DNA from 3 places in the Paenibacillus sp. SAFN-054 genome. Region 2 is predicted to be linked to each of the others. Evidence: riboswitches for the same ligand, from Rfam matches in the RefSeq annotation. Region 2 holds a riboswitch; each other region holds the start of a gene.
The links. A riboswitch is a leader RNA that binds a small molecule or an ion and turns the genes downstream of it on or off. The one in region 2 is predicted to bind cyclic di-AMP.

Region 1: another riboswitch for cyclic di-AMP. It lies ahead of ACTHPM_RS22355 (TrkH family potassium uptake protein); the one in region 2 lies ahead of ACTHPM_RS27150 (C40 family peptidase).
Region 3: another riboswitch for cyclic di-AMP. It lies ahead of ACTHPM_RS14625 (hypothetical protein); the one in region 2 lies ahead of ACTHPM_RS27150 (C40 family peptidase).

Annotation. Positions count from the first base shown of each region.
Region 1 is NZ_JBQCKS010000005.1:247,329-257,214, reverse strand. It holds gene dnaI (primosomal protein DnaI) at 1-692, shown strand, start outside; gene ACTHPM_RS22375 (YqzM family protein) at 792-950, opposite strand; gene trxA (thioredoxin) at 1,320-1,637, shown strand; gene uvrC (excinuclease ABC subunit UvrC) at 1,772-3,655, shown strand; gene ACTHPM_RS22360 (CPBP family intramembrane glutamic endopeptidase) at 3,682-5,364, opposite strand; cyclic di-AMP (ydaO/yuaA leader) riboswitch at 5,626-5,765, shown strand; gene ACTHPM_RS22355 (TrkH family potassium uptake protein) at 5,834-7,174, shown strand; gene ACTHPM_RS22350 (potassium channel family protein) at 7,235-7,903, shown strand; gene ACTHPM_RS22345 (cation:proton antiporter) at 7,923-9,167, shown strand; gene ACTHPM_RS22340 (LysR family transcriptional regulator) at 9,301-9,886, opposite strand, start outside.
Region 2 is NZ_JBQCKS010000012.1:13,231-23,116, forward strand. It holds gene ACTHPM_RS27110 (ATP-binding protein) at 1-420, shown strand, start outside; gene rluF (23S rRNA pseudouridine(2604) synthase RluF) at 439-1,143, shown strand; gene motB (flagellar motor protein MotB) at 1,235-2,038, opposite strand; gene motA (flagellar motor stator protein MotA) at 2,022-2,822, opposite strand; gene ACTHPM_RS27130 (hypothetical protein) at 3,180-3,473, shown strand; gene ACTHPM_RS27135 (4a-hydroxytetrahydrobiopterin dehydratase) at 3,665-3,970, shown strand; gene ACTHPM_RS27140 (c-type cytochrome) at 4,070-4,429, opposite strand; gene ACTHPM_RS27145 (GNAT family N-acetyltransferase) at 4,586-5,077, opposite strand; gene ACTHPM_RS27150 (C40 family peptidase) at 5,320-5,811, opposite strand; cyclic di-AMP (ydaO/yuaA leader) riboswitch at 5,815-5,952, opposite strand; gene ACTHPM_RS27155 (C40 family peptidase) at 6,338-6,802, opposite strand; cyclic di-AMP (ydaO/yuaA leader) riboswitch at 6,808-6,947, opposite strand; gene ACTHPM_RS27160 (hypothetical protein) at 7,243-8,076, opposite strand; gene ACTHPM_RS27165 (M1 family metallopeptidase) at 8,088-9,886, opposite strand, start outside.
Region 3 is NZ_JBQCKS010000002.1:689,260-699,145, forward strand. It holds gene ACTHPM_RS14580 (hypothetical protein) at 1-389, opposite strand, end outside; gene ACTHPM_RS14585 (thiol-disulfide oxidoreductase DCC family protein) at 656-1,081, opposite strand; gene ACTHPM_RS14590 (hypothetical protein) at 1,229-1,513, opposite strand; gene ACTHPM_RS14595 (organic hydroperoxide resistance protein) at 1,731-2,150, opposite strand; gene ACTHPM_RS14600 (Nramp family divalent metal transporter) at 2,351-3,700, shown strand; gene kdpC (potassium-transporting ATPase subunit KdpC) at 3,786-4,394, opposite strand; gene kdpB (potassium-transporting ATPase subunit KdpB) at 4,460-6,490, opposite strand; gene kdpA (potassium-transporting ATPase subunit KdpA) at 6,560-8,239, opposite strand; gene kdpF (K(+)-transporting ATPase subunit F) at 8,277-8,354, opposite strand; gene ACTHPM_RS14625 (hypothetical protein) at 8,496-8,888, opposite strand; cyclic di-AMP (ydaO/yuaA leader) riboswitch at 9,020-9,197, opposite strand; cyclic di-AMP (ydaO/yuaA leader) riboswitch at 9,305-9,518, opposite strand.

The sequences.
Region 1 (9,886 bases), on a different contig from region 2:
AGCTGAACGGTCAGGTAGAGCTCATTGAGCGGAAAACGGCTTGTTCGCTCCAGATCGCGCGGGAGAACGAAGACCAGATCAAGAAACGGATTCGCAGCTTCTATGTGGATGAACGCGCCCTTCAAGAGGGATATAACGAAGTCGAGATCATGGGGAAAGACCGACTGCGCGCACCGGCCGTCAATCAGGTATTCCGTTACATTCGCGACGTCAAGGAAGAGGGCCTCACCCCGCAAGGACTGTATCTATACGGTTCCTTTGGAACGGGCAAAACGTTTTTGATGAGCTACCTGCTGCATGAGCTGGCCACTCGCGGTTATACGGGTGTGATCGTATACATGCCCGAATTCGTTGAGGATTTGAAGTCAATGCTGCAGGACAATCAGAAGCTGAAGGATACGGTCGAAGTGATGAAAAACTGCGATCTGCTCATTTTTGACGATATCGGTGCGGAGAATTTGAGCCCTTGGGTGCGTGATCACGTGCTTGGAGCCATTCTCAATTTCCGCATGAACCGCAAGCCGACCTTTTATACCTCGAATTATGACCTAGCGGGCCTGGAGAAGCATCTGAGCTTCACGAACAAGGACGGCGAGGAAATGCACAAGGGACAGCGGCTTATGGACCGCATTTCCCCATTCGTGGATGTCGTGCATCTGCATGGCGAGAACCAGCGGCGAAGCCGGGGATAACGACGGATTTATATTGTGGCGAGCGAAAAAAGCCTGACCTACTGCCCATTGGGCAGCAAGGTCAGGCTTTTTGGGTTTGAGCGTATCCGCAAGGTTCCGTTAGCCGGAAATAACAAACTTGATAATGACCATGACAGCGAAAATAAGGGTCATAAGCAAAGCCATGCCCCCGAAGCCGTTCATCAGATCCATCAAGTCATTGCGCGGCTCTTCGTTCACGTGTTTCCGCGGATCGTTTGCTTGCACGTTTGCATCCATAATCACAATGCCTCCCTCAGGATGGTTTCACATTATGTAAATGAGCGTTGTCATTGACAGAGAAACCCGAGTTAACATTAGTATACCCAATTTCCAAAGAATTTGTAAAGAATATATGGTGAATACTTATAGAGGGGACGCGGGCTTCGCCGGCTTATACGGCAGAAAAAAGGGCGGCTCGGACCGGAGCCGTTTAAGCGGGGCGAAATTCGTTTAATTGTACTCATATGAAGCAACACTTTGGGGCAAAGTTCACAAGATCTGTAATTAAGGAATTTACATTTCAAGAAACAATGTGTTATACTTAAACTGTCCGAAAAGACATATCAGTTTGTTGAAATTCAGCTTTTTATAAGGAGGAAAATGATTATGGCTATTGTGAATGTAACTGACCAATCCTTTAATGCTGAAATTGAAGGCCAAGGTACAGTATTGGTTGACTTCTGGGCGCCTTGGTGCGGTCCTTGCAAAATGATCGCTCCAATTCTGGATGACCTTTCAAACGAAATGGGCGACTCCGTGAAAATTGCCAAATTGAACGTGGATGAAAATCCGGAAACGGCTTCCCGTTTCGGCGTGATGAGCATCCCGACATTGATCTTCTTCAAAGACGGCCAACCTGTTGATAAAGTGGTAGGTCTGAATTCCAAGGAAAACCTGAAGAATATCATCTCCAAACATCAATAATTAAGCATATTTCACGATCAACCATATGATGCGCCTCCGGATAATCCGGGGGCGCTTTGTTTGGTTGTTTTGCGATAACTCTTTGGATTTTATCGATTTCATGATATCTTAAAGACCGGGAGGAGGAACTTTGCATGGACGAAACGACGGAGTCATTACGCGATTATGAGAAAGCGATGGACAATATACGCAATAAGCTTGCGCTGCTCCCGGATTTGCCCGGATGCTACTTAATGAAAAACACGGACGGCAAAATCATTTACGTGGGCAAGGCCAAAGTGCTGAAAAACCGCGTCCGTTCCTATTTCACCGGCAGCCATGACGGAAAGACGCAGCGGCTTGTGGCCGATATCCGCGACTTCGAATATATCGTCACAGGCAGCAATATCGAGGCCCTGATCCTCGAGTGCAACCTGATTAAAACGCATATGCCGAGATATAACGTTTTGCTGAAAGATGACAAGACGTTTCCATATATAAAAATTACCAACGAACCGCATCCGCGTCTTGAAGTGACGAGGAAGGTCCTCAAGGATAAGGCCAAGTACTTCGGACCTTATCCGAACGCTTATGCGGCACAGCAAACCAAAAAGCTGCTGGACCGGATGTACCCTCTGCGCAAATGCGGGGTCATGCCGAAGGAGGTATGCCTGTATTATCACATGGGTCAATGCCTGGCTCCTTGCGAGAAGGACGTGCAGCAGTCGGAATACGATCGCATTACCCAGGAAATTACGTCCTTTCTAAGCGGCGGACATGAGGAGATCAAGAAGGAGCTTCAGCGGAAAATGGAGGAGGCTGCCGAAGAGCTGTATTTCGAACGGGCCAAGGAGCTCCGCGACCAGATTCTGAACATCGATGCGATCATGGAGAAGCAGAAGATCACGACGGCGGATGCGAGAGACCGGGACGTGCTTGGATTTGCCGTGGATAAAGGCTGGATGTGCGTGCAGATTCTCTACATGCGGCAGGGGAAAATGGTGCAGCGCCACGCGTCGGCTTTTCCGTTCTACGGCGAAGCGTACAACGATTTTATGACATTCGTGACGCAGTATTACAGCGATAACCCGGCTCTGCCGCAGGAGATTCTTCTTCCGGACATGCCGAAGGAAGCTGAAGTGCAGGCCGAAGCCGGCGCCGCGGCAGGGTCCGACTCGCTGGATGCCGCCGGAGCCGCTGCTTCGATGCAGGAATGGCTCGGGATCAAGGTGCTCGTGCCGCAGCGTGGCATGAAGCGGCAGATGGTGGGCATGGCGATCGAAAACGCCAAGGTGTCGCTCGACGAGAAGTTCAGGCTGATTGAACGGGACGAGGAAAGAACCTTCAAGGCTGCATCCAATCTGGGCCAGTCGATCGGCATTGAGCGGCTGCACCGGATCGAAGCATTTGACAACTCCAACATTCAGGGAACCAACCCCGTTTCCGCGATGGTGGTTTTTATAGACGGCAAGCCGGACAAAAAAGAGTACCGCAAATATAAGGTCCGCTCCGTGCAGGGACCGGATGATTATGAAACGATGCGGGAGGTGATCCGGCGCCGCTATGAACGCGTGCTGAAGGAAAATCTGGAGATGCCCGATCTGATTGTTGTGGACGGAGGCAAGGGACAAATTTCGGCAGCGGTTGATGTGCTCGAAAATGAGCTGGGCCTTTTCATTCCGGTGTGCGGCCTGGTCAAGGACGTGAAGCATAGAACCGCACAGCTGATGGTCGGAGATCCGCCTGAACCGGTGGATCTTCCGCGCGACAGCCAGGAATTCTATCTGCTGCAGCGGATTCAGGATGAGGTTCACCGTTTTGCCATCACCTTTCACCGTGAACAGCGCGGCAAATCGATGGTGGTGTCGAAGCTGGATTCGATTCCCGGCATCGGAGAAAAGCGGCGCAAGCTGCTCTTAAAGCATTTTGGATCGCTGAAAAAAATAAAAGAGGCCAGCATCGATGATTTCCGGCCTCTTTCGATAGGGGATAAACTGGCGAAGCAGATTATAGCAGCCCTGCAGGATGAGGAGTCATGAACATGACTCCTTTTTCTTTTGCGCTTTTATTCTGTCAGGATCGGACGCGTTCCTGATGAGCCTTTATTTTTGTTCACGAGATAAACGATGTAAGCGACCACAGCCGGCATAATGATCGTGACGATGCCTGCGAGAATGTCAGGAACGTCGCCGAGGGCGAACAGGCTGAAGCTCATGAGCACGCTGTCGAACACGACGTGGCTGAACATGGCCGCAATATAACCGTGCTTCAGGAATATAAAACTGAAGATCAGCCCGATAACGGTCAGCTCGATCGGCCGCGTCATAACCGGGTAGATCGGGTACAGCGTATGTCCGAACGCCCATATCAAGGTAGGGATGAGGCAGGCCACAAACGTATTGCGGACGAGTTTTTTGAGCATCGGAATCCCGAATAAACGGTATACCGCCTCTTCGGAAATGCCTGCCATCCAAGCCATGATCGGCAGAAGCCAAGGATACAGCATGTTGTACGGCGACTGCGTGGCATCGGTAGTGGACCAGCTGTGAATCGTTTTATCGAGCACGATGTAGATGACGGATTGCACACCCATCAGAATGAACGCCCACAGGAAGCCTGTAAACATGCTGTGAAGCACGTAAGGGCCGTATCCCGGCTCTTTGGCACGGGCCCAGGCATTCACGCCGGATTTGCGCCAAAGCCCGTCACCGCCAACCAGGGAGAAATACAGGAGCGCAGCCATGACGAGATTGAAGAACGTCTGGACGATCATGCCGATGGTAAGACCAAACCCGGTAAGTCCCTCCGCTTGAAGCGCAGGCAGCATGTTATAAGTACTGAACGTGGCTACTGCAAAATAAAAAACGCTCAGAAAGATGCCTCTTTTAAAGGAGGTGTGATGCCGTGTCAATGCGCTGTAGACGATGGCGAGCACGCCGAGGGCAAACGTGAGCAGCCCGTAGCCCACGATGGTAAGCCACTTGGCTTTGGTTGTTTCCTTATCGACATAAGCTGCATGGCCTTCAGGAATGGAGAAGGTCGGCTGGAAGGAATGAATGGCATTGTCTTCGAATGCAAACCTGAGCTGCAGGTTCGAGCTGCCGATGGCTTGGCTTGGATCTGTGTATACGAGTCCTGCTCCGCCGTCCCCGGCAGCTGCCTCCAGTTTGGCCGGATCGAGGCCGGCCTGCTTGATCCACGGATCGGCGAGCTGCTTTTTATCCTGAAGGGTTAAGTCTCCCTCGACGATGCGCAGCTTGTTGTCCCGTTTTTCCTTATTGGGCTCGGCCATCGCTGCAGAGTACCGGGAATATTGCGGCGTCAACGAGAATGCGATGGGCTTGCCTGACTTCATATGTATGTCGATGTTGGCGTAGCCGCCATCTCCCTGCTCTGTCAGCCGCACGCGGAAGACGTCGTAGGGATAGTTTTTTTCGTATGTTTTGTTGTATTGGTCCAGCAGCTTTTCTCTCGATAAATAACCATAAAGGTCGGAGCTGGACTGGTAAGTAACTAGCGCCTCGTCTCCCTTGTCAATCTGGAGATGAAGCGAATCCTGCGCGAATGCCGCGGCGGCTTTTTGCGCCTGCTCCTTGCTGATCACCTTCGCATCTTGCTGCTCGAGCGTGTCCGAAGCGGTGGAAGGCAGGATCTGGAACAGGACGAACAGAACAAGACCAATGACCGCGAACACGCCCAGCCGCTTGTAATTCGCCTTGAGCTGGAGTGGTTGTCCGACGGGATTCATGAGATGCCCCCTTTTTTAATAGTGAAATGATTGGTTATATACATAGTATAAACGTAAACATAGCATACGATGTCCCAGGAATGCCAGTTTTCGCGGAAAGAGTCATGAAAATACGATGAAAACGAAGAAAAGAAGTTGTAAACTCAAGAGAATGGCAGACTTTTATGAGAATTGTGATGCAATCAGGCTGTATTCCGAGTTTTTCATACGAATTATGGCTTTGTGATGTAAAACAATAAGGATTATAATTTTGATGCAATTGAATAACACGCGCCGAATTTCAGTTTGAAAACGGGGGAACCATTATTTAGGGGTGAATTTCGCTTGAATAGGAGCGAATAGGGCAACCTGTGCATGCCCGAATCCGTCAGCTAACCTCGTAGGCGTTATGCAGCAGGAGCCCAAACCGAAAGGCATTGGATTTCCGATGCTTTTTTTCTTTTGACTTTTTTCGTAAGAGGTGGATATGTTGACAGCTAAATTCAAATGGTTTCGATTGGCGCCCCCGCAAATACTTGTTTTGGGGTTCGCCGCTATTATCCTGATCGGGGCCATACTTCTCACCCTGCCGATATCCAACACGACGGGCAAGCCGCTTCGGTTTATCGATGCCTTGTTCACCGCGACGTCGGCGACATGCGTTACGGGTTTGGTTGTCAAAGATACAGGTACTTTTTTCAGCACCTTCGGACAAGTTGTGATCATGCTGCTTATCCAGGTGGGGGGACTCGGTTTCATGACCATGGCAACCCTGTTCTCGCTCGTTCTGAAACGCAGGATCTCGCTGCGCGACCGCCTGATTCTGCAGGAAGCCATGAACCAGAATACAATGGAAGGCATCGTGCGTCTGATCCGCAAGGTTCTGCTGTTCTCGCTCCTTATCGAAGGCTGCGGCGCCATTCTGTTCGCGGTTCGCTGGTCCTTCGACATGCCGGTGGGACGGGCCATCTACTTCGGTATATTTCATGGCGTATCCATGTTCAACAACGCGGGCTTCGACCTGTTCGGCCATTTCAATTCCTTGACCGGGTATGTGTACGATCCGCTCGTGAACTTTGTCGTGATGTTTCTGATTGTATCTGGCGGCATTGGCTTTATCGTCTTGTCGGATTTGGTGGAATATCGCAAGAACCGGAGGCTGTCCCTGCATTCCAAGATCGTGCTGTCCATGACGGCGGCGCTGATCCTGATCGGGGCTCTCGTTATTTTTGTGTTCGAGTTCACCAATCCCAAAACGCTCGGCTCCTTGAATTGGGGCGGCAAAGTGCTCGCATCCTTCTTCCAGTCGGTGACGCCGCGTACGGCAGGCGCTAATACGATTGATCTGGCAGGCATGCGGCAGGCATCCCAATTCTTCATGGTCATACTCATGTTCATCGGCGCTTCGCCGGGATCGACCGGCGGCGGTATCAAAACGACGACCTTTACAATCATGGTGGGCGCAGTAATCGCCATGATCCGGGGCCGCGACGATATCGTGCTCTTCCGTTACCGTCTTGCACAGGAACGCATTTTTAAGGCGCTGACGATTACGTTCCTGGCTTTGTTTTTGGTGGTCGGCGTCGCGATGGTGCTTTCAACGACGGAAGACAGCAACTTTCTGACGATTTTGTATGAAACGACTTCGGCCTTCGGCACGGTCGGCTTAACGCTCGGCCTGACGCCGCATTTGTCGCTGGTAGGGAAGATTCTTATCAGTCTGACGATGTTTGCCGGACGTCTCGGTCCGCTGACGCTGGCCTATGCGCTGGGTCCGAAGAAAGGCAAGGAATTGTATCGCCATCCCGAAGGGAAAATTATTATCGGGTAGATGCCGGATTAAGTATAGAGAGACAAGAAATTTGATTATATAAGGAGTATCGGGAGAGAGATGAAAACACAGCAGTTTGTCGTGATCGGTCTGGGACGTTTCGGTTCCAGTCTTGCACTGGAGCTGATCGATCTGGGGTATGAGGTGCTAGGCATCGACAAAAATGAAGAGGTCGTCAGCAATATGAGCGAATACCTGACCCATGCGGTCGTGGCGGACGCCACGGACGAGGAAGTATTAAAGTCGCTGGGGATACGGAATTTCGACTGCGGCATCGTGGCCATCGGGGACGATATCCAGATGAGCATTCTCGCGGCGATTTTGCTGAAGGATCTTGGCGTGCGAACGGTTGTCGCCAAAGCGATCTCGATCCTGCACGGGCGCGCGCTCGGCAAGCTGGGCGTGGACCGGGTCATTTTTCCGGAACGGGACATGGGAATCCGCGTGGCGCATCAGCTGGTAACGCCGAACCTGCTTGATTATATCGAGCTGTCCAAGGAGTACAGCATCGTCGAAATGACGGTGCCGAAAGCGCTGGATGGCAAAACGTTAAGCGAGATCAATACCCGGGCCAAATTCGGCTGCAGCATCGTCGCGCTGCATCGTGAAGGAAAGATCATTGTTGCTCCAACCGCGATGGACCAGCTTCATGTAGGGGATATCATGGTCATTATTGGCTCCAATTCGAATATCGACCGCTTCGAGAGCGAAGCCGTGAACGTAAAATAGAGCAGGAAGTGACAAAGCCATGGAGTCCTCGACGACTGAAATTATCCATCATATTTTAATTTTGCTGTTATTCATCATTACCGTCGGGATGCTGGCCGGAAGGCTGGCGTCCTGGCTCCGTTTGCCCGACGTGGCCGTATTCATCATCGCCGGCATGGTGCTTGGAAGAGGCCTGCATCTGATCAATGCCTCCAGCAGCTCGCTGATCAATCAGCTGATCCTGACCGTGGGGTCGGCGCTGATTCTGTTTGACGGAGGCCGCAACTTACGGCTCAGCGGACTGAAAAAAGTGTGGATCAGCCTTTCGCTGCTTAGTGTTCCCGGCGTCATTATCACGACTGGCGTCGTAGGCCTCGCCGTGCATTATTTGTTCGGGCTGGACTGGATCTTCTCCTTTCTGGCGGCTGCGGTCATTGCTTCGACCGACCCCGCTTCGATCATTCCGGTCTTTAAGCAGGTCAAGATTAAGGAGCGGGTGAGGGAAACGGTGGAGAGCGAGTCCGCCTTCAATGACGCAACGGGCTCGATTCTGACCTTTGCGCTGCTCGCGGCGGTGACAGGCGGCGAGTCTTTGCATGTCGGAAATATGGCATGGGACTTTGTCAAAACAGCCGTCGGCGGCATTCTCGTCGGAGCGGTCGTCTCGACAATCCTGACCTATCTCGTTGCGCATTTCCGCCTTGGCGTGCTGAAGGATTACACGACGATCGCCATGATTGTCGTTGCACTTTCTTCCTATTTAATAGGAGACTTGCTTCATGTGAGTGGCTTTATGGCGACGTTCGTGGCCGGTCTGATCTGGGGCAATGCCGATACGATGGGACTTTCCATGGATGACAAGCTGGAGGAAACGGGAAGCTTTGCGGATAATACCAGCGTGATGATGCGGATGCTGATTTTTATTTTGCTGGGAAGCCAGGTCGATTTCAAGGTGCTTGGCGAATACTTCTGGCAGAGCCTGATCGCGGTGCTCGTCCTGATGTTTGTTGCCCGGCCGCTGACGATTCTGCTGTGCGCCTTGCCGGACCGCAAGGTGAAGTGGTCCTGGCGCGAGCTGCTGTTCATGATGTGGGTACGCGAAACCGGCGTCATTCCGGCGGCGTTGTCCGGCTTGATTGTGGGGATGGGCGTCCAGCATGCCAGCGCGATTTCGGCAATCACGTTCATGGCGATCATGCTGACGATTCTGCTGCAGGCCAGCACCACGGGGCTTGCTGCACGCAAGCTGGGGCTTGAGATTAAGCCCGGGACGGAAGGGCCTTAAGACGGCAGGCTGAATCATTCGGAAGTTTGGTTGAAGCGAAGCTTTCTTGGGTACAAACATAAGCTGCTCTTCAGGCGCACGAAATATGGCGGAGAAGGGCAGCTTTTTGTGTAAACAGCCCTGACTCTAAGATTCAGAGTCCGGTGGATTGTACATACTGGCCGAAGATAGACTTGGTTTCTTCGATCCAGCGTTTGGCACCGGCGCTTAATCCTCCGTTCTCGGAATAGATCAGCGAAGTGGTACGCCTCGTTTCTTTGAGCGCCGGAATATGAATACTCACCAAATCGTTGTCTTCCAGGAGCTGACGGCGCAGATACGATTTGGGAAGCAGGGCAGCTGCCTTACAGGCAGGCAGGAGCCGTACGATGGCTTCGAACGAATCCATCTCCATGCGGATGTCCGGTACGACGCCAGCGCGATGAAAGAGCTCATCCGTTAGTTTGCGGTACCAGGTTCCCGTTGAAAAAATAATCATGGGGAGGCCGTGAAGCTCATCCATGCCCACCTCGGCCTGCTCAGTAAGCGGATGATTTTTGTGGAGGATGAGCTCCAGGTGATCGTCAAACAAGGCCGTACACCGCAGGCCGGGTTCTTCGATGGAGGAGGCGACAATGCCCGCATCCAGCTTTTTGTCCCGCACGGCAGATACGATCTCATGCGTCTTCCCTGTGATGAGCTTGAGCTCGGCCGTCGGATGCTTCTCCATAAAAGCGGTG
Region 2 (9,886 bases):
CTTCTAAACAGCCAGGCGCATTTGTACGGTATTGAATTCAGGTTCCAATCGGAGCCGGACGACTATAAAGTGCACTGCGAAGAGAATCAGATGAAGCAGGTGTTTATTAACATCATCAAAAATGCCATTGAGGCCATGGAGAATGGCGGCATCATTACAATAGAGCTATTCAGGTTAAGCCGGGAGGAAATCGGAATCACCATTTCCGACCAAGGCATCGGAATTCCGAGCGAGATGCTGCCGAAGCTTGGGGAACCATTCTTCACAAGCAAGGAAAACGGGACTGGCCTGGGACTCATGATCAGCCAAGGTATTATTGAAGGACATAAGGGGATGATGGAGATATTCAGCAAACCGGGCAAAGGCACCCGGGTGGATATCGTGTTGCCTTTGGCGGAAGAAACCGAAGAACATAAATGATAAGGGGGAAGGAACCCATTGCGGATCAATAAATTCATCAGTGAGACCGGGTTTTGTTCCCGTCGCGAAGCCGACAAACTGGTTGAGAGCGGCAAAGTGACGATTAACGGTGAGAAGGCCGTACTGGGCAGCCAGGCGGAGGAAGGGGACGATGTGCGCGTTGACGGCCGTCCCTTGACTTCAAAACCGAAAAGCCATGTATATATCGCCTTGAACAAGCCTGTAGGGATTACCAGTACGACGGAGCAGCATATCAAAGGCAATATCGTGGACTTTGTCGGCCATACCGAACGAATCTTTCCGATCGGGCGACTGGACAAGGACTCGGAAGGCCTGATTCTGCTGACAAGCGACGGAGACGTGGTCAATAAAATACTGCGTGCGGAAGGGAAGCACGAGAAGGAATATATCGTAACGGTGGATAAGCCGGTCACGACGTCGTTTCTGACCGGAATGGCCGGCGGTGTAAAGATTCTCGGTGAAATGACGCGTCCCTGTACGATTACGCGTATTTCGGAGCGGGTATTTAAAATTATTCTGACCGAAGGGAAAAACCGACAGATCCGCCGGATGTGCAGCGCCTTCGGCTACAGCGTCCGGAAGCTGCAGCGCATCCGGATCATGAACATCCATCTCGGTTCGCTGCCCAAGGGACAGTGGAGGGATTTGACTGACGCGGAGAAAAAGGAGCTTAGCCGCTCGTTACATTACGACCTCGTATAAGGTCTCATTCGAGGCCATATATCCCCACATATGATTAAAAGCTGTATTTATCGTATATAACGATAATACAGCTTTTAGCTTTAGAATGGGGTTATTTGGCTTTAACTTCCTGCGCGTTATCTGTATATTTGCGGATGATGGACACCTCGACGCGGCGGTTTTTGGCACGGCCTACTGCCGTATCGTTGGATGCGACAGGGTGGAACTCGCCGTAAGCAGTCGATGTGAATTTCACCGGATCAAGTTTCGTGTTTTGCAGCAGGATCTTCATGAAATGAAGGGCCCGATCCGAGCTGAGGTCCCAGTTGGAGGCATACTCGCTATTGGAAATCGGCATGTTATCGGTATGACCGGAAACGACCACGCTGTAGGTCGGAAACTGCTGAAGCATGTTGCTGATGGCCAATGCCAATTGTTTCGATTCCGGCTTCACGACCGCGCTTCCGGATGCGAAAAGTGCATTGTCGCTGATCGTAATCGTAAGCTGGGATTGATTCAGCTTCGTGTCGAGCAGATTAGTCAGTCCATTGCCCTTAATATATTGGTCCAGCTGCTTTTTCAGCTTCTCCAGGTCTTCTTGTTCCTGTTTGGCCAGCTGGGATTTCTGCCTTTGCTTGTCGGCGCTGTTTACGACGCTTTCCTCGCTGTTTTTCTTGCCTTTATCCATATTGCTATCGGAAGGAAGGGCTGAACTGAAATTCAGGACTCCTGTGCCCGTGCTGAGGGCGGTGTTGAAGGCTTTGCTCATTTCTTCAAACTTCTTGTTATCCGTGGCGCTCATGGCATACATAACGATGAACAAGGCTAGCAGCAGGGTCAAAAGGTCTGCATAAGGAAGCAGCCAGGATTCATCTGCATGCTCCTCATGGGGTTCATGTCTAGTCTTTTTGCTCACCTGCGGACGCCTCCTTCTCATTCATTTGAGCACGCTCGGAAGGGGTCAGGAAAACAGAAAGCTTTTGGTTGATGGCGATCGTGGACACGCCGGATTGAATGGACAGCAGTCCTTCGATCATCATGAGCTTCAGCTCGATTTCCTTTTTGGACAAACGTTTCAGCTTGTTGGAAATCGGATGCCACAGCACGTAACCGGTAAAAATACCAAGAAGGGTCGCAATAAATGCTGCACCGATCGCATGCGCCAGTTCACCCATGTTCTCCATCTTGGTCAAGGCGGCGATCAGGCCGACAACGGCCCCGAGAACCCCGAGAGAAGGAGCATACATACCGGCCTGGGAAAAGAGCAGGGCGCCTGCACGGTGCCGTTCTTCCGTAGCCGAGATATCTTCCATCAGGACATCGCGGACAAAATCCTGGTCATTGCCGTCAATAATCATCCGCATGCCGTTGCGGAGAAACTGGTCATCGATTTCTTCGACTTTGGTTTCCAGAGCGAGGAGACCTTCGCGGCGGGTGATCGATGCCCATTCCATGAACATCGTGATCAGGTCGCGGCGATCCACCAAATTTTGTTTTACGAACACCATTTTCAGCAGCTGGGGAAACTTCTTAAGCTCTGACATGGGAAAACCAATAAACAACGTGGCGGCCGTTCCCCCGAGAATAATGACATAAGCGGCGGGGGTGAGGAGGGATATCAAAGGAGCCCCTTTGAGTATCATACCGACAAAGACCGCGATCAAGCCAAGTATTAGGCCTATAATTGTTGAAATTTCCATTGCACACCTCATCCATGAGAAATAGAATTGAATCCTTTCGTGCACCATGTTTGCGTCCTTGCAAAATGGTGTGCTGCACCAAAAAACGTAATATAATATTTATCGTCAGGATTCTCTTTTTTTTTAGGGGGATTTTTCCGTTATAATGAAACCATGGGGTCCATCAGTCCTACCGGCGCCTGATTCAAACGGCGAATGTACAAGCACAATGCACAAGCCAGGGGCCCTAAATAAAATGTTCTATTGCAAAAATGGGCGGTTCATGACCGGCCGTATGATCGGAATATCTGGCAAGGCAAATTCAGCGGGACCCTGAATTGCACAGGGGGATACGTAACGAGGGCGGAGGGAATAGCCATGGGTGTAAAGCATGGGCGCGAATACGATGAAATCCTGAAAGAGCTGACGAGCGCGGTAGGGGAAATCCCCGACAGCTACTTGTTCTTTGAAATGGAAGGCAGCGAATGGCAGCTGCTGAGTCCCGAAGAGAAGCGGGAGGTACATGAGGCGCTGGCCGAGGATCTTTTTTACGGATTGGGTACAGAGCCCGTGATTGAAGTGGGCAGCGGCGTCGTCATGTATGACAAGGAGCATCACCGGATCAATCTGCTCATCGGGGACGAGGAACTGACTGTAGTTCCACTGATCTAGTCCATGGGCCGAATGGATTTTTGAATGCCTGGCGTGTTAAGATATAACAAGTGTTTGGCCCTGTGGAAGGCCATATTCATAAATATTCAATGACCGGAATACAATGGGAAAAGTTAATGGAAAGCAAGGTAAAGACGCATCCTTTTGGCCGAGGCCATCAGGGTGTTTGGTTTCAGGGAGGAACTTAAACAATGGTTTATACGCAGGAAGAAGTCGAGGCACATTTAGCGAAGCTGGAAGGCTGGGAGCTCGAAGAGGGCCGCTGGATCGTGCGCAAATTCATTTTTTCCAATTTCATGAAAGGGATTTCGTTTGTCGACGAGGTTGCGACGATATCGGAGGCCTTTGATCATCACCCCTTTATTTCCATCGATTACAAAAACGTGACGCTGCGTTTGACTTCCTGGGATGAAGGCGGCATTACCGCCCTGGACATCAAGGAGGCCCACCAGTTTAACGAGCTTTTCGAAAAAATGCGCTCAGGCGAGAAACGTTAGCATTTCATGCCCATGCGGGTACAGCAAAAAACACGCTTCGGCCCTTGACCTCTAGGTCAAGGATTCGAAGCGTGTTTTTCTATCCCATGCGGGAAAAGATTACTTTTTGGCTGCAAGCCACTGGGCTACGTTGGCAATTTCCTCACTCTTCAGCTTGTCTTTGAATGAAGGCATGCCGCCTTTACCTTTAGTAACAATTGTATAGATTTCTTCTGCGGAAAGCTGGGAACCGATTTTTTGCAGGTTAGGCCCTACACCGCCCTGCAATTGGTCACCGTGGCAGCTAAGGCAGCCTTGGGCTTTGACGGTTGCTTCAGCCGATGCAGCGTCCATCGTTACCTCAGGCATGGATGGTTTTTCTTCTTCAGCTACTTGCTCTTTGCCAGGCAGTGTAAACATGAGCACAATGGCAAATACGCATGCGATTGCTACGACACCGCTCATGATCCATTTTTGCATCCGTTTTCGTCCTTTCTATGTAAACTGCAGTTCTTCATTTCTTCATTATAACGGAACAAGCCGGTACATCAAATAGTTTGTGACAAAAAAGCAAACGAAAGCGGGGCATAGCCTTGAAATATACACAATTTTGTACCATTTATCATTGACGATCGGTTATTCTTCCTCATATACCATGCAGTGAAAGCATCCGATCCCTTCAGGGGTCTGCCTTTCATACGTATCGGTAATCATAAAACCAGCCTTCAGGTAGGCCCGAATGGCCCGCTGATTCCAGTCCTGGACTTCCAGATCCACGGGCAAACCGGGATAGCGCTGCTTGGCCGCATGCACGATGGCATGTATAAAGCTTTTACCCAGCCCCTGACCGCATAAATCAGGCCGCATACCGATTCCCAGGCGGATGACGTTAACCATCGGAAAAAGCTGCGCAAAGCCACACAGGGTGCCCTCAGCATTCAGAACCGAAACATACTGCTGTTTGCGTACCTCGGGGTCGCCCAGCTCGATTCCGAGCGCCTCCATCTGAGGCCAAGGCAGCCAGCCGTAAATCGCATCGTAAGGGGGCTCATACGACCAGGAGCAGCACGTTTCAGCCTGCTCGCGGCTCATGGGAACAACGGTGAAAAAACGTTTGGAATCATTCATGGCGTATCCCCTTTCCTTGAGAGACAGCGCTAAACCATAGGATTTGAAACTTTTTGCGAAACTATTCCTTCCTTAAGGCTTTAGGGTGTTTATTTGGCGGAAGGAAGGGTAAACAAATAATGTGGGCAGCATATGGTAATGATATACAGCCTCAGATGCCCACAAAAAAACCCGCCTTTTGAGATTTCGGCAAAAATCTCAAAGTACGGGTGGTCGTACAAACCGTTCAAGACAGTCAGGCATTACTGCACGTCATCATTGTCTTCGGAATCAACGGCGGCGGACTTGTAGGTATCCGTGCTCATGACTCGTTTGGCGCCAACGTAGCGGTTGACGTAGTAGCTGTCGCTAAGCGAACTGACAATAACACCACGGGAAGTCGAGGCATGCGCAAACTTTCCGTCGCCGACATAGATTCCGACATGGGAAACGCCGGAGCCGGAAGTATTGAAGAATACCAGGTCTCCTGCTCTCAGATTACTGCGGGATACAGCGGAACCCATGCTGAATTGGGAGCCCGATTGGTGCGGCAGGTTGATCCCCAAATGCTTGAAAACGTACATCGTGAATCCGGAACAGTCAAATCCGCTCGTTGTCGTTCCTGCGGTTTTGTACTTGGTGCCGATGACATCATCGATCACTTTGTCCATTTTGGAGTCCGCGAAAGCGCTTCCGGCTCCAACGGTAAATACGATGGCAAAACTCATGACTGCTGCTGCTAGCTTCTTTTTCAAACAAAATACCCCTTCCGGTGCCTGCGAGGTTAGCTTAAGGATTCGGTAGAAGGTCCCCTATGATCCCTCTGTTGCAAGATCAATTCACCCATCATGGTTCCCCCGCTTCCCTAGTGTGAGGAAATTCGGCATAGATTCTCTACACTATATACATCAGGAAACGTTCTATTCATAAACGGTCCAGCAAAGATTACAAAGTTGTTACTAACTCACTGGGACTATTGTAGCAAAGGAATTTGCGTTTGGCAATTGTTTCTATCAATAAAGGCTATAAATAATCAACTTTTTTTAAAAATAAGGCATTTTTTAGAGCATTTTATAGGAAAAAATGTTTATTTGTTGGCGGGGTGGGTAAATGAGGCGTAAGAAGGAGCACGAATTGAAGGCTCCTAAAATTTTTTTGCGAAAAGTTGTTACCTTTTAGGCATTTCAACCGTCTAATAAGTAACAAGAAACCCGCAAGAGGGATTTCGGCAAAAATCCCCGGTGCGGGCCTTAAGTTAAGATATGTGTATGGGAGAGAGTATTAGTTATAAACGGCAGCTTTGTATTTAGCCGTACTCATGACTCGTTTGGCGCCAATGTAGCGGTTGGCGAAGTAGCTGTTGCTAAGCTTGCTGATCGTAACACCCTTGGAAGAGGATGAATGAGCAAAATTTCCGTTTCCGACGTAGATCCCGACATGGGAAACGCCTGCGCCAGTCGTATTGAAGAATACCAGATCTCCGGCTCTCAAGTTGCTTTTGGAGACCGCAGTGCCTGTTTTATACTGTGCGCTGGATTGGCGAGGAATGGAAACACCCAGCTTTTGGAATACATAACGCGTAAATCCGGAGCAATCGAACCCGTTCGTCGTGGTTCCGCCGGTTTTGTAAGAAACACCAATCGTTTTGTGGACAACGTTATTCAATGAGGAATCGGCGAATACGCTGGTTCCCATCGAGAACATAAGCGTTAATCCGAGCGCAGCGGCTGCAAACTTCTTTTTCAAAAAAATAAACCCCTTCCGAGTGCCTGCGAGGTTAGCTTAAGGATTCGGTAGAAGGTAGTCCCCTATGATCCCTCTGTTACGAGATCAATTCACCCAAAGTGGTTCCCCCGCTTCCCGGTGCCAAGGAATTCGGCCTTGATCAGGCACCTGAAACGTGAATGACGGCATGGTATCAATTGGAATGTGTCGTTTAAAATTTCGTTTACAGTACAGTGGAATAGTTACAGCAAAAATTACAAAGTTGTTACTAAGTTCGTACTCGGATTATTGTATCAGACGATTCGCGCTTTGGCAAATACTTAAGGCACTTTTAAACGAACAAAACCCCTGCCCTTTACATGCGAAAGGGAGGGGTTTTTCTTCTATCAGGGGATTGAAGTGATGACAAAAAATTAACCAATCCAATGCTGCTGGCTGTTTAACCACAAAAAATAATTTTTTTATTTTTCCGCATCCTTATGAGCCAGCCGATACCACAGATCAAATTTGGTCGAAATGCCCCATAGCCTCATGATGCAGCTGACCAGATGATAGCCCTGCTGGAGAATCAGCGCGAAGATGCCGGCCCAGAAGAGGGAGATGCCCGTAAAAAGACTGAATATAAGCAAGCTCGCCATCCCCAAAGTGAGGGAAATTCCCACCAGAGGCAGCGCACCGCGCAGGCATTGCCATAAGGGTGCCAGGAAGCCGGTGCCGCCGGTCTTGCCGAACTGCATGAAGAGGATGAGCTGATGGATCATATAGCTGTACAGAAGCCAGGCAGCCGCGTACGGAAGGACCTGAAGTGCAAGAGATGGCAGCTGGACGCCGCTAAGAAGGATCTTATACAGCTTGGGCAAGATCCAATACGCGGGTGCCGCGATGCATATCCATTCCGCCAGGTGGAAGAGAAAGACGACCTTCCCGTGACGTCTCATGCCCTTGAAGAAATGCAGCCCGATATCTCCTTCGCGCTCCTTGTGCAATCCGTGATAGATGCCAGCATGGATGAAGGGTGTCAGCAGCATGCGCAGCGCGAACATCGAAAGCAGGATCCAGAAGTACGTATGGACGGTTCCGCTCGTGGAAAGACTCGTCTTGCCTTCGATGTAGAACAGCAGCTGGCTGAGCTCGTTCGGCGGGGGATCGGGATAACGCATCAGCAGCGGCGTCACTGCCGAATGGACCAGGCGGTACAGGAAATATCCCCAGATCAGCTGGTACAAAAAGAGAATGATGACGATATAAAATTGATTTTTAAGACTTTTCCAGCCATTTGCAATATGGGATTTCACCGCTTCTCACCTCACCAGGACAGACTTCCAAGCAGAGTCTCAATCAGCTTGGTGATGCCAAGATTCCAGCGGACCAGCACCTCGCGGTCCATATCCGCCTTTAAATAGTTATTGATATGCTTGTTCTCAATCACAATCGAGTATTTCGGGTCGACCATGGCCCAAGCCAAAGGTGCGCTGTAGCTCAGCTTGAACGCCGTGCGGTCGCCTGTCCCGTTCCAAACCTTGCTTAGCGTATGTCCGTCGGTAAAGGTAAACAGCACGGGCACTTCAGGGTAGTCTCCGCCCTTTTTGGAGATCTGAACGGTGGATTCATACATGGGCTTCCCTCCGTCGGCTGCTTTTTTGCGCACGGAGATGGTGTCGACGGCAAAATCCGCCATTTGGCTGCCGTAGACATACTGATCGAAGAAGGGCTGCCATGACTTGCGGGTGACCTGCTCGGCCACTTTTTGAAAATCGGTCGTTGTTGGATGCTTAAACCGATACTTTTTGGCGTACGTACTCATGATTTTGTTCATCGTTTGCGAACCGACCTGCTGTTCCATGCCCTTTAGCAGCAGCTTGGCGCGGTAATAAACATTGAGGGCGTACTGATCCTGCGAGCCGTATTTCCAAGCCTCCTGCGTTAGCGTCATCGGCGAGGAAATGATCGAGGCCTGGATCGGAAGGTTCGGGATAACTCCATATTCCTGCTCCATGAGCTTATCTTCTGCGTATGAGGTAAAGCCCTCGTCCAGCCAAGCCTCCTCAAATTCATTGCTGGCCAGCATGCCATAAAAATACTGATGACCGATCTCGTGAATGACGGTCCGCTCGAGGTCGTAGCCGGGCGAATCGTCCTTCGCTCCGAATGCCGTAACCAGTGTCGGATACTCCATGCCCCCGGCGCCGTTGCCTGATTCAGGCGGGACGACAATGGACAAGGTAGAGTAAGGATACGTGCCATACCACTTGCTGAAGTACTTCAGAGCGGCTTTGGCAGCGAAGAAGTATCTTTCCTTCAGGTCTTTATGGGCCGGATCGAGATACAGCTTGATCCGTACGCCAGGCACCTCGGCTGAGGAGAAGGGCTCCTCGGCGAAGACGAAGTTCGGGGATGCGGACCAGGCAAAGTCATGCACATCATCCGCATAAAACTGATAGACTTTTTCGTGATTGCGGATCTGGGACGACTGCATGATTCCGGTGCCTGCGACGATGTAGTTCTCAGGCACATGAATGCGGACGCTGTAAATGCCGAAGTCCGCGTAAAACTCGGAATTCCCGTGGTACTGATGCAAATTCCAGCCCTCGGTCTGGCGGCCCCTTACACCGGCAGGCTCATAGACACTGATTTTGGGAAACCACTGCCCGGCCATGACAAAATCATCGGCAGTACCCATCCGAGCGAATATTTTGGGGAGCTTGACCTCAAACTGGATGCTGAGCGTGATGCTTTCCCCGCCCTTAACGGGTTTGGGAAGGCGCACTTTGGCGAGGGTCTTGTCCTTGGCATTGCCGTCGTCGGGCTGGACATACTGAATACGGTGCATGAGCGACAGGCCTTCAGAGGTTTTGATATCGGTAATCGCGATGGAGCCGAAGCCGTCCGCAGGCATCGCGTCATTCCGGAGCTTGCCCCCGGATTCCTTCATAAAGGTAGAGTCCATGGATGAGAAAGCGTTGGGATACAGGTGAAAGTAGAGCTCGTTCACCGTTTTTTTGCCGGGATGCGTCCATGTCAGCGTCTGGGTTCCCTTTAGGGTGCGATTGTCAGGATCGAGCGTGGTATCAATGTGATACTCCACGATCCGATTGCTGAGAATTT
Region 3 (9,886 bases), on a different contig from region 2:
GTTTTTCCGCTTCCTCCAACCCCGGAAACAAAGCCTATGGTGACGGCTCCCGTCCCTTCGTATGCGTGCGCAGGCGTACGTATAACGCCATTATGGCAGGCTTGCAGCATGGCATCGATCAGGGAAGGCAGCGGCTGGTATTTCGCGATTTCATCCTTTCCAACATCCCTGGTCCCAAGCCGCCTCCAAGCGCATGCTCCTTCCTTCGCTCCCCCAAGCCAGGGCTCCAGCAGCTCGGCATCCCCCACGACCAGATCCAGCCGTTCTTCTCCGTTCATATATTCCAGAAAAGAATCCGTCCTTGTAAAACCGATGATCCGCAGCGAGCTGCCGCGATCACTCACATGCACATAATGATGAAGCGCCTCCAGATACTGCGGTTCTTTCACAGCAAGAACTACCTTATATGCTACCGTCAGGCCCACTCCCTCCTTTTCACAGCATAAAAAAACACCGTCTCGCAGCCGCGCTTAGCGGCTGAAGAAACGGTGCTTCCGTTATCAGCTTGATAAATGGAACTAAACATACCTTAGTTCCTTTTTATGGGATTGATCTCAATTAGGAATTTATCATATCCTCGGATGAAAAACAATACAAAAAGTGTAAAATATCTACATTTTAAATCCAAGGTCTCAAGACGGCCATCGGAAGCCCTTTACAAAAACCGCTTTCGCAGTTCCGGCGTCGGAAGCAAGCACTGTTCGTCTTTACCGAACCAACGGTATCGGTTACGGGCGACATATCTATACATCGTGTCCCGCAGCGGCCGCGGTAAGATAACAAAGATATACAGGAGCGGCCAGGGCATTCTCATTTGGCGGAAAATTCGCAGTACCGCGGCCGAACGAACATAGTATTGTCCATCCTCGATAAGGACCACCGTGTCCACCTCATCCGGGGGCAGGCCGCCCTTTTTCAGCAGCTCGGCGCCAATATCGGATTGCAGCGAAGCGAACCGGAATTTGGCATGCGGGTCCCGTTCGATAATAAAGCGCGTAAGTCCCTGGCATAAATGGCATACTCCGTCTATAAGTACGATCCTCTCGATGCTCCCCGTCTCCGGCCCGTGTTGATCCTTCATCCTTAGGCACCTCCTGGACTTAAGTATCGTACGCAACCCTTAATATATCAAGCTATATAGGGATTAACCCGCATCCCTGCCAAAAAATCAAGACAAAAAGAAAAAAGCCCGGGTAGCTTCCCGCGCCTGTATCTTTGGTTCGGCAGATTACTTGGCAGCAGCCAGCGCCTTGTCGATCCATTGGTTTTCTTCGATTTGCTGAGTCAGCTCGCCTTTGTAACTCTCGATGCATTTGCAGATGAAATCTTTGCGGCACACAGGACAAGGCGTTTTTTGCAATCGGCTGATGTTTGTCATTTTCCATTCCGGAAAACGGCTATAGAACACGCGGCACACGGTTCCGTCAGCCAGATTGAGAATAAATTCATACAATCCGCTTTGCTCGTTGCTGCTGGCTTCCTTCATGTTCGCAATCACTGGTCTGTAAGACATATCATCACCCGTTTATATAAATTTCTTGCCTTGAACACTAATCAAGTATCAAGTACCTAGACATATTAAAGAATTTTAAACTTCATGTCAATAAAAGGTTACGTCAAATCGCCTGCCGCTATGCAGTTTATGTCCAATTATGGCCAAAAAACCGGCCGGAGGCTACGCCAACCGGTACCGGTTTTTCAAACATAACTTTCGGCCGCTTACGCACCCGTTATACAACATTCAGCTCCACGTCGATATTGCCGCGCGTCGCTTTGGAATAGGGGCAGAATTCATGCGCCTTCTTGGCAAGATCCTCCGCTTGGGAGCGCTCGATTCCCGGCATTTTGATGTCCATGCGGACAGCCAGGCGGAATCCTCCATCGCTCTCGTCCTTGCCAATCATTACATTCGAATGAATCTCCACGTCCTGGAGCTTCACGCCTTCTTTACGGGCCACATTGGCAAGCGCGCTTTCATAGCAGGCACCGTAGCCTGCCGCGAAAAGCTGCTCGGGGTTGGTGCCGCTGCCGCCGGAGCCTCCCAGCTCTTTGGGCATGCTGAGATCATGCTTCAGGACTCCGTCGGATGATGCGATCGAACCTTCACGTCCGCCACGAACTGTCGCTGTAGCTGTGTATAGTGCTTCCATCTTCACCGTCTCCTTTTTCCTGAAAATAACCTACTCCTTTCATTAAAGCAGTACGCCCCATTTGAAACCTGAGCGGCTTTTCATTCATATAAATTGTATAACCGCATAAAAGTTTCCCTAGACAAACATATTTGAGTGAGTACAATGAATAGTAACCTGTTTAATATATAAGAATAATCGCAATCAAGGGTGTGATATAGATGAAAGATACCGGAATGGTCGACTCCAAGAAATCGAAAACGTGGACCAAGCCAGAGGAACGGTCCTCGCTGTCAGAACTTAACCACTCCATGAGGGTTCCCCTTAAGGGGTCTACCTTTCGCAAATTTCTAGCTTTTGTGGGCCCCGGCTACCTTGTCGCTGTCGGCTACATGGACCCGGGCAACTGGGCGACGGATATTGCGGGCGGCTCCCAATTTGGATATTCGCTGCTGGCCGTCATCCTGCTGTCCAACCTGATGGCCGTGCTGCTTCAGTCGCTGGCCAGCAAGCTCGGCATCGTCACAGGCCATGATCTCGCCCAAGCCTGCCGCAGCCAATACAGCAGACCGGTTACCATCGGCCTCTGGCTCCTATGCGAGCTCGCAATAGCCGCCTGCGACCTGGCGGAGGTGATCGGATCGGCCATCGCGCTCAAGCTCCTTTTCGGCATACCGCTGCTCTACGGCGTGCTGATTACCGCAGTGGACGTCCTGCTGATCCTGCTTCTGCAGCATAAGGGATTCCGGGCGATCGAAACACTGGTCATCGTGCTTGTGCTGACCATTGGCGCGTGTTTCGGCGTCGATCTGTGGCTGGCGAAGCCGGATGCAGCCAGCGTCTTTGCCGGATTCATTCCGACCGCCGACCTGATCACCGACCATCAAAAATTGTACATCGCCATCGCGATACTGGGCGCGACGGTCATGCCGCATAATCTGTATTTGCATTCTTCTATCGTACAGACCCGGCAGTACGAAAATACGGACCAAGGCAAACGGCAGGCCATTCGCTTCTCCGCCTGGGATTCCACAATTGCCCTGACAGTGGCGCTGTTCATTAACGCGGCGATCCTGATCGTCTCTGCAGCGACATTCCACAAAGCGGGGATGACGGAGGTCGCCGACATCAGCGATGCATATCACCTGCTGACCCCGCTGGTGGGAACGACGCTCGCAAGCATTTTATTTGCCGTTGCCCTGCTTGCTTCCGGCCAAAACTCGACGCTGACAGGTACCCTGGCAGGCCAGATCGTCATGGAGGGGTTTCTCGATATCAAGCTCCCCCAATGGCTCCGCCGGCTGATCACGAGACTGATTGCCATCATTCCCGCCGTCATCGTGACGATCATCTCCGGCGAGAAGGGAACGGAGGAGCTGCTGATTCTCAGCCAGGTCATTCTGTCGCTCCAGCTTCCGTTCGCGGTCATTCCGCTCGTCAAATTTACCGGAGACAAGAAGATCATGGGCAAATTCGTCAACAGAACGTGGGTGAAAATCCTCGCCTGGAGCGTTTCCGCCATTATCGTCGTGCTGAATCTCTTTCTTATTTATCAGACCTTTATGGGCTGATCCTTAGGATCATATGCAAAAGTCCGCATGGATCGTCGGAAGACGCCATGCGGACTTTTTTAATATGATGCGCTTAATAACTGTGCTATTTGCTTCCCAGCTCCTGCAGAGCCAGGTTCAGCTTGAGCACGTTGACCCGCTCCTCGCCGAATACGCCAAGCTCCCTGCCTTCCGTGTGTTTCTCCACCAGCTGCTTTAGCTGCTCCTCCGGAATGCCACGCAGCCCGCTGATCCGCGGAATCTGAACCGACGCGGAAGCCGGCGTAATATGCGGATCCAGGCCGGAACCGGAATTGGTGATCAGGTCGATCGGCACTTCACTGACAGGAACCTTAGGATTCTCCTTCTCCCACTGCGTGATCGAGTCCTTCACCCGCTGCAGCAGCTCCGGATTGGACGGGGCATAGTTTTTGGAACCCGAGCCGGCGCCGTCGTTGTCGATGCTGGAGATCCGCCCTTGGAAAAAGGATGGATCCGCAAAGGTTTGACCGATCAGCTCCGAGCCGACCGTACGGCCCTCGCCGTCCTTGACCATGCTGCCATTCGCCTGGTGCGGGAAAATCAGCTGCGCCAGCCCGGTGCTGGCCAGCGGATAGGCGATGCCGCAAATCACGATGAACAATAAGCTGGAGCGCAGTGCCATGAGCCAAATGGAGCCATGCGACACTTCTTCGAATTTCGCCGTTGTCTTCATTGTATATCATCCTTTTTCATAAGCTTGTGATGGGAACTTGCCCATTCTCTCTATAAGTTAACGCCTTAAATCCACAGATGTACGACAAGGTCAATCAGCTTGATGCCCGCGAACGGCGCGATCACACCGCCGAGCCCGAAGAGCATCAGGTTCCGGCTTAAGAGGCGCGCCGAGCTCATCGGCTTATATTTGACGCCTTTCATGGCCAGCGGGATGAGCAGCGGAATAATGACCGCATTGAAGATCAAGGCGCTCAGGATGGCCGACAGCGGCGATCCGAGATGCATGATGTTCAGCGCATCCATTTGCGGGATGGCTACCATGAACATCGCCGGGATGATGGCGAAATATTTGGCCACGTCATTCGCGATGCTGAAGGTGGTCAGCGCTCCGCGCGTCATCAGCAGCTGTTTGCCGATCGCCACGACTTCAATGATTTTGGACGGATCGGAGTCCAGGTCGACCATGTTCGCCGCTTCCTTGGCGGCTACCGTGCCGCTGTTCATCGCGATCCCGACATCCGCCTGGGCCAGGGCCGGCGCGTCGTTCGTGCCGTCCCCGGTCATGGCGACGAGCTTGCCTTCCGCCTGCTCGCGCCGGATGACGGCGATTTTGTCCTCCGGCTTGCTCTCGGCAATATACTCATCCACGCCGGCCTCCCGGGCGATCGTGGCAGCGGTCAGCGGGTTATCCCCGGTACACATGATCGTCTTGATCCCCATCTGCCGCAGCTGCTCGAAGCGTTCCTTCATCCCCGGCTTCACGGTATCCTTCAGATGGATCAGCCCGTAAATTCGGCTGTCCACGACGACGGCCAGCGGCGTGCCGCCTTCGGATGCGATGGCGTCGGACTTCGCCGACAGGTCGGACGGAATGCTGCCTCCTTGCGACTGAACCCACTGCCGGACCGCATCGACCGCGCCTTTGCGGACATGGCGCCCATCCTGCAGATCGATGCCGCTCATCCGCGTCTCCGCCCTGAATTCGATAAATTCGCCGCCTGCGGCAAGCGTTTCATCATAATGCATCGTTTGCTTTTTCATCAGCTCCAGCACGGAGCGTCCCTCCGGCGTTTCATCCTTAAGCGAGCTTATCGCGGCCCAATAAGCCGTTTCGGCCAAGGATGCGTTCCCGGTAGGAATGAATTGGCTTGCCATCCGGTTACCATAGGTGATGGTGCCGGTTTTATCCAGAATCATCGTATTGATGTCGCCGGAGGCTTCCACTGCTTTACCGGACATCGCCAGCACATTGAACTGGGTTACGCGGTCCATCCCGGCAATCCCGATGGCGGAGAGCAGTCCGCCGATGGTCGTCGGGATCAGGCAGACCAGCAGTGAAATCAATACCGGGATGTCCAGTGATACGCCCAGATGCTTGGCAATCGGCGCCAGCGTCACGACGACGATCAAGAAAATGAGCGTCAGCGTCGTCAGCAGCGTGTTCAGCGCAATTTCGTTCGGCGTTTTTTGGCGCGACGCGCCTTCGACGAGCGAAATCATCCGGTCGATGAACGACTCACCGGGGTCGCTCGTAATGACGACCTTGATCTGGTCGCTGACCACCCGGGTGCCGCCGGTCACGGAGCTGAAATCGCCGCCCGCTTCCTTAATTACCGGTGCCGACTCGCCGGTGATGGCCGATTCGTCGACGGAAGCGAGACCTTCGATGACTTCGCCGTCTCCCGGAATCATTTCACCTTGCGATACGACGACCATATCGCCTTTGCGCAGCTCGGTCGAATTGACGACCTTGATTTCGGAACCGACTATTTTGTTTGCCGTCGTTTCCTTTTTGCTCTTCTTCAGGGAATCGGCCTGCGCCTTGCCCCGCCCTTCGGCGAGCGCCTCCGCGAAATTCGCGAACAGGACCGTAAAGAGCAGGATCAGAAACACGGTCAGGTTAAAACCAAGACGCCCGCTTGTATTGAAATAGGCCGGAAACAGGACCATTAACAGCACGACCAGGGTGCCCACTTCCACCACAAACATGACCGGATTTTTCATCATGACAACCGGGTTCAGTTTGATAAAGCTATCTTTCATGGCATGCTTGATGATGCTGCCTGTCAGCATGCTCTTGCGTTGTCCGCTCATGACTCTCTCCACCTCATTTATTCTAGGAATTGAAGCCATTCCTTAATTTCAGCATTGTTGGGCAATCCGCTATCGCAGTGTCAGATATTCCGCTATCGGACCTAACACCAGCACCGGCAGGAAGGTCAATGCCCCGATCAGGAGCACGGTACCGACCAGAATGCCTGCGAACAGCTTCGTATCCGTATGGAAGGTGCCGATCGATTCAGGTACTGTTCTTTTCCGGGACAAGGAGCCTGCCACGGCCAGAAGAGCAATAATCGAGACATACCGTCCGAGCAGCATGACAAGCCCTGTACTGACGTTCCAGAACACCGTATTATCGCCCAATCCTTCGAAGCCGGAGCCGTTGTTCGCCGCGGAAGACGTATACTCGTACAAGGATTGGCTCAGCCCGTGATACAGCGGATTGGACAAGCCGTCCGTTCCCAGATGGGTCATGAACGAAATGGCCGTCGGTGCCAATATGATGAGCGGATGCGCAAGGATCGCGATGGCGATCAGCTTCATTTCCCGGCTCTCGATTTTGCGGCCCAGAAACTCCGGTGTCCGTCCGACCATGAGGCCGCATATAAAGACGCCCAGAATCGCATACATCATCATGTTGACGAAACCAACGCCCTTGCCGCCGAACACGACGTTCAGCATCATTTCGGCCAGCGGGGCCAGCCCGCCAAGCGGCGTCAGCGTATCATGCATGTTGTTGACCGAACCGGTCGTCGCCGCGGTGGTCACCGCCGTAAAGAGCGAGGACTGCGCTACGCCAAACCGGACCTCCTTGCCCTCCATGCTGCCTTGCGCGCTGTTGATGCCCAGCTCGTTAATCAGCGGGTTGCCGCTCTTTTCCGAGAAATAGGCCAGGCACAGGAACGCAATGAACAGCGTCATCATGGCCGTAAAGATGATCCAGCCCTGCTTGCGGTTCTTCGCAAAGCGCCCAAAGGTATAAGGCAGCGCCGCCGAAATCGTCCACATGCTCAAAATTTCGATCACGTTCGTCAGCGGACGCGGATTCTCAAAGGGATGCGCCGAGTTCGCTCCGAAGAATCCGCCGCCGTTCGTTCCCAAATGCTTAATGGACTCCAGCGAGGCCACCGGCCCCATGGAAATATGCTGCACGGCTCCGCCGAGCGTATTGACCGTTACAGTAGGATCCAGCGTTTGCGGGACCTGCAGCGCCACCAGCACCAAAGTCACGATCAGGGCAAGCGGCAGAAAGAGACGGGTATGCGCTTTGACGAAGTCTTCGAAAAAGTTCCCCAGGCCGCCCCCTCTGCGGGTAATCCCGCGCATAAAAGCAATCGCAATGACAAGGCCCGATGCTGCGGACGTAAACATCATCATCGTAATGACAATCATCTGTCCAAAATAAGACATGCCGCTCTCGCCGCTGTAATGCTGAAGATTCGTGTTCGTCATGAAGCTGATGACGGTATTAAAGGAAAGGCTTGCTTCCATATTCCCCGTTTGATTCGGGTTGACCGGCAGCCCTCCCATCAGTCTTAGAACGATATAGCTGACCGCCACGAGCACGATGTTGGTCGCAATCATGCTGAGCGCATACTTTTTCCAATTCATGCCTGAGCGGTTTTTCAGGCCGATGATACTGTAGAACAGCTTCTCCACGGGCCCGAAAATCTTGTCCGTACGGTTCGCCTCGTTGGAGAACACATGATATATATAGCTGCCTACCGGCTTGACCAGCAGAAGCAGTACAGCAATAACAATACAAATCTGCAGGATATCCAAAATTGCTTCCTCCTCATAAAAAGCGGTTATTCATGCTTTAAAACCGTTCCGGATGGATCAGGGCATAGACCAAATAGACAAATACGAGCAGCGCCAGGACCATAACCACGATCATTTGTCTTCCCCTCCCCCATCCACGACATGGCCGCACCACATCAGGAACAGCAGAAAGACGCCGAATACTCCTGCGAGTGTCAATATCATCAGAAAGTCCATCATGCTACAATTCTCCCCTTTTACATTCCCGATTGAGCTATTATTTCAGCAAGAACCCGACCTCGCCGTTCAAGGTATGGATGATGTGATTCGCTCCGAGCCCCCGATAAATTCCCGGCGAATTGTCCGCACGTGTAATGACGTAGATGGGACGTGACGTCCAGGGTCTGCAGATTTGCAGGTACCGGCAGGTCAGATTGAGGCTGTTCTCAAAAATAAAAATCCGGCCGACCCGCTGCCCGGGAACGACCCACTCATCCGTATGGTTCGTATGAATCCGAATGATGTGCGTCGCCCCAAGCTTCCTCAGATCGCGTTCTTCCTTCAAACTATTGGTGAGCACGGCAAAAGGCCGTTTAAGATAGATCAAAAGCTTAATAAATTTGCGGCCGGCCTCATTTGGCGCGGTTACGATGATGAGTTCCTCATCCACGACTTTGCGTTCCTCCTTCTGGCAGCTTCATCCGAGCCTGCAAATAAAAACGGCCGCAGGGAAAGAGGACCTTTCCCGCGGCCGATCAATTCATGACGAAAGAAAGCCATGAAAATATGCTCACGACAAATGCTGCCTCTCCCTATACGCTTACGAGGTTAGCTGACGGATTAGGGCGTGAGAGTCGCCCTTCCCTCATTGTCCCTTCTTGGGACAGAGGAATTCACCCCGGCTTCGTATGCCCGTAAAGCCATACGATGCGTTGGTTCCCCCGCTTCCGGCCCGGCCGGAATTAAGCGTTAAAGACATTCACATGTAATTTGGTTTGCTGCTTCCAAAGCTATTTTTGGCAATAAAAAACCACAGAGGTCAATTGATCCCCTGTGGTCGACGGATATCGATCACAAGTTTCATCATTCCTCTCTCAAACAACGCTTACGAGGTTAGCTGACGGATTCGAGCGGTGAGAGTCGCTCTACCCGTGTTTCGGATCCATGGCATCCGATTGTCACGGGATTCACCCCTGCGGCATCACCTGCTTCCGACTCTCACACCGGATAACTGGGATACGCGCGATTGGTTCCCCCGATTTCCGCCCTTTCGCGGGCAGAAACTCAGCGATTCAAAAATGGAAACGTCTTGAATTACGATTTGAATCATACACCCGCTTGCAAATCATGTAAAGGTACCGCGAAAACCCTTAGCGTTTAAAATGTAATCATTTTCGCTAAGGTTATCGCTTACAAAAGTTTATATCTCCTCCAAACTCACGGATACTCCCTATTTCACCGGTTCTTGCAAAAGCTGCTTTAGCCTTCGTTCCTCCATTCAGCCCATAAGCATCGTTTTTTTATAAACCGGCGTGAGAGGATGCAAATGCGAGATAACCGAAGATAAACAACCATCCTGAGGGCAGGTCCGGCAGGAATGCTCCGAAACCGGGTGCCATATCCGCAAACCTGCGGCCTCTTCTGTTTTACAAACCCTACGGCATCCTA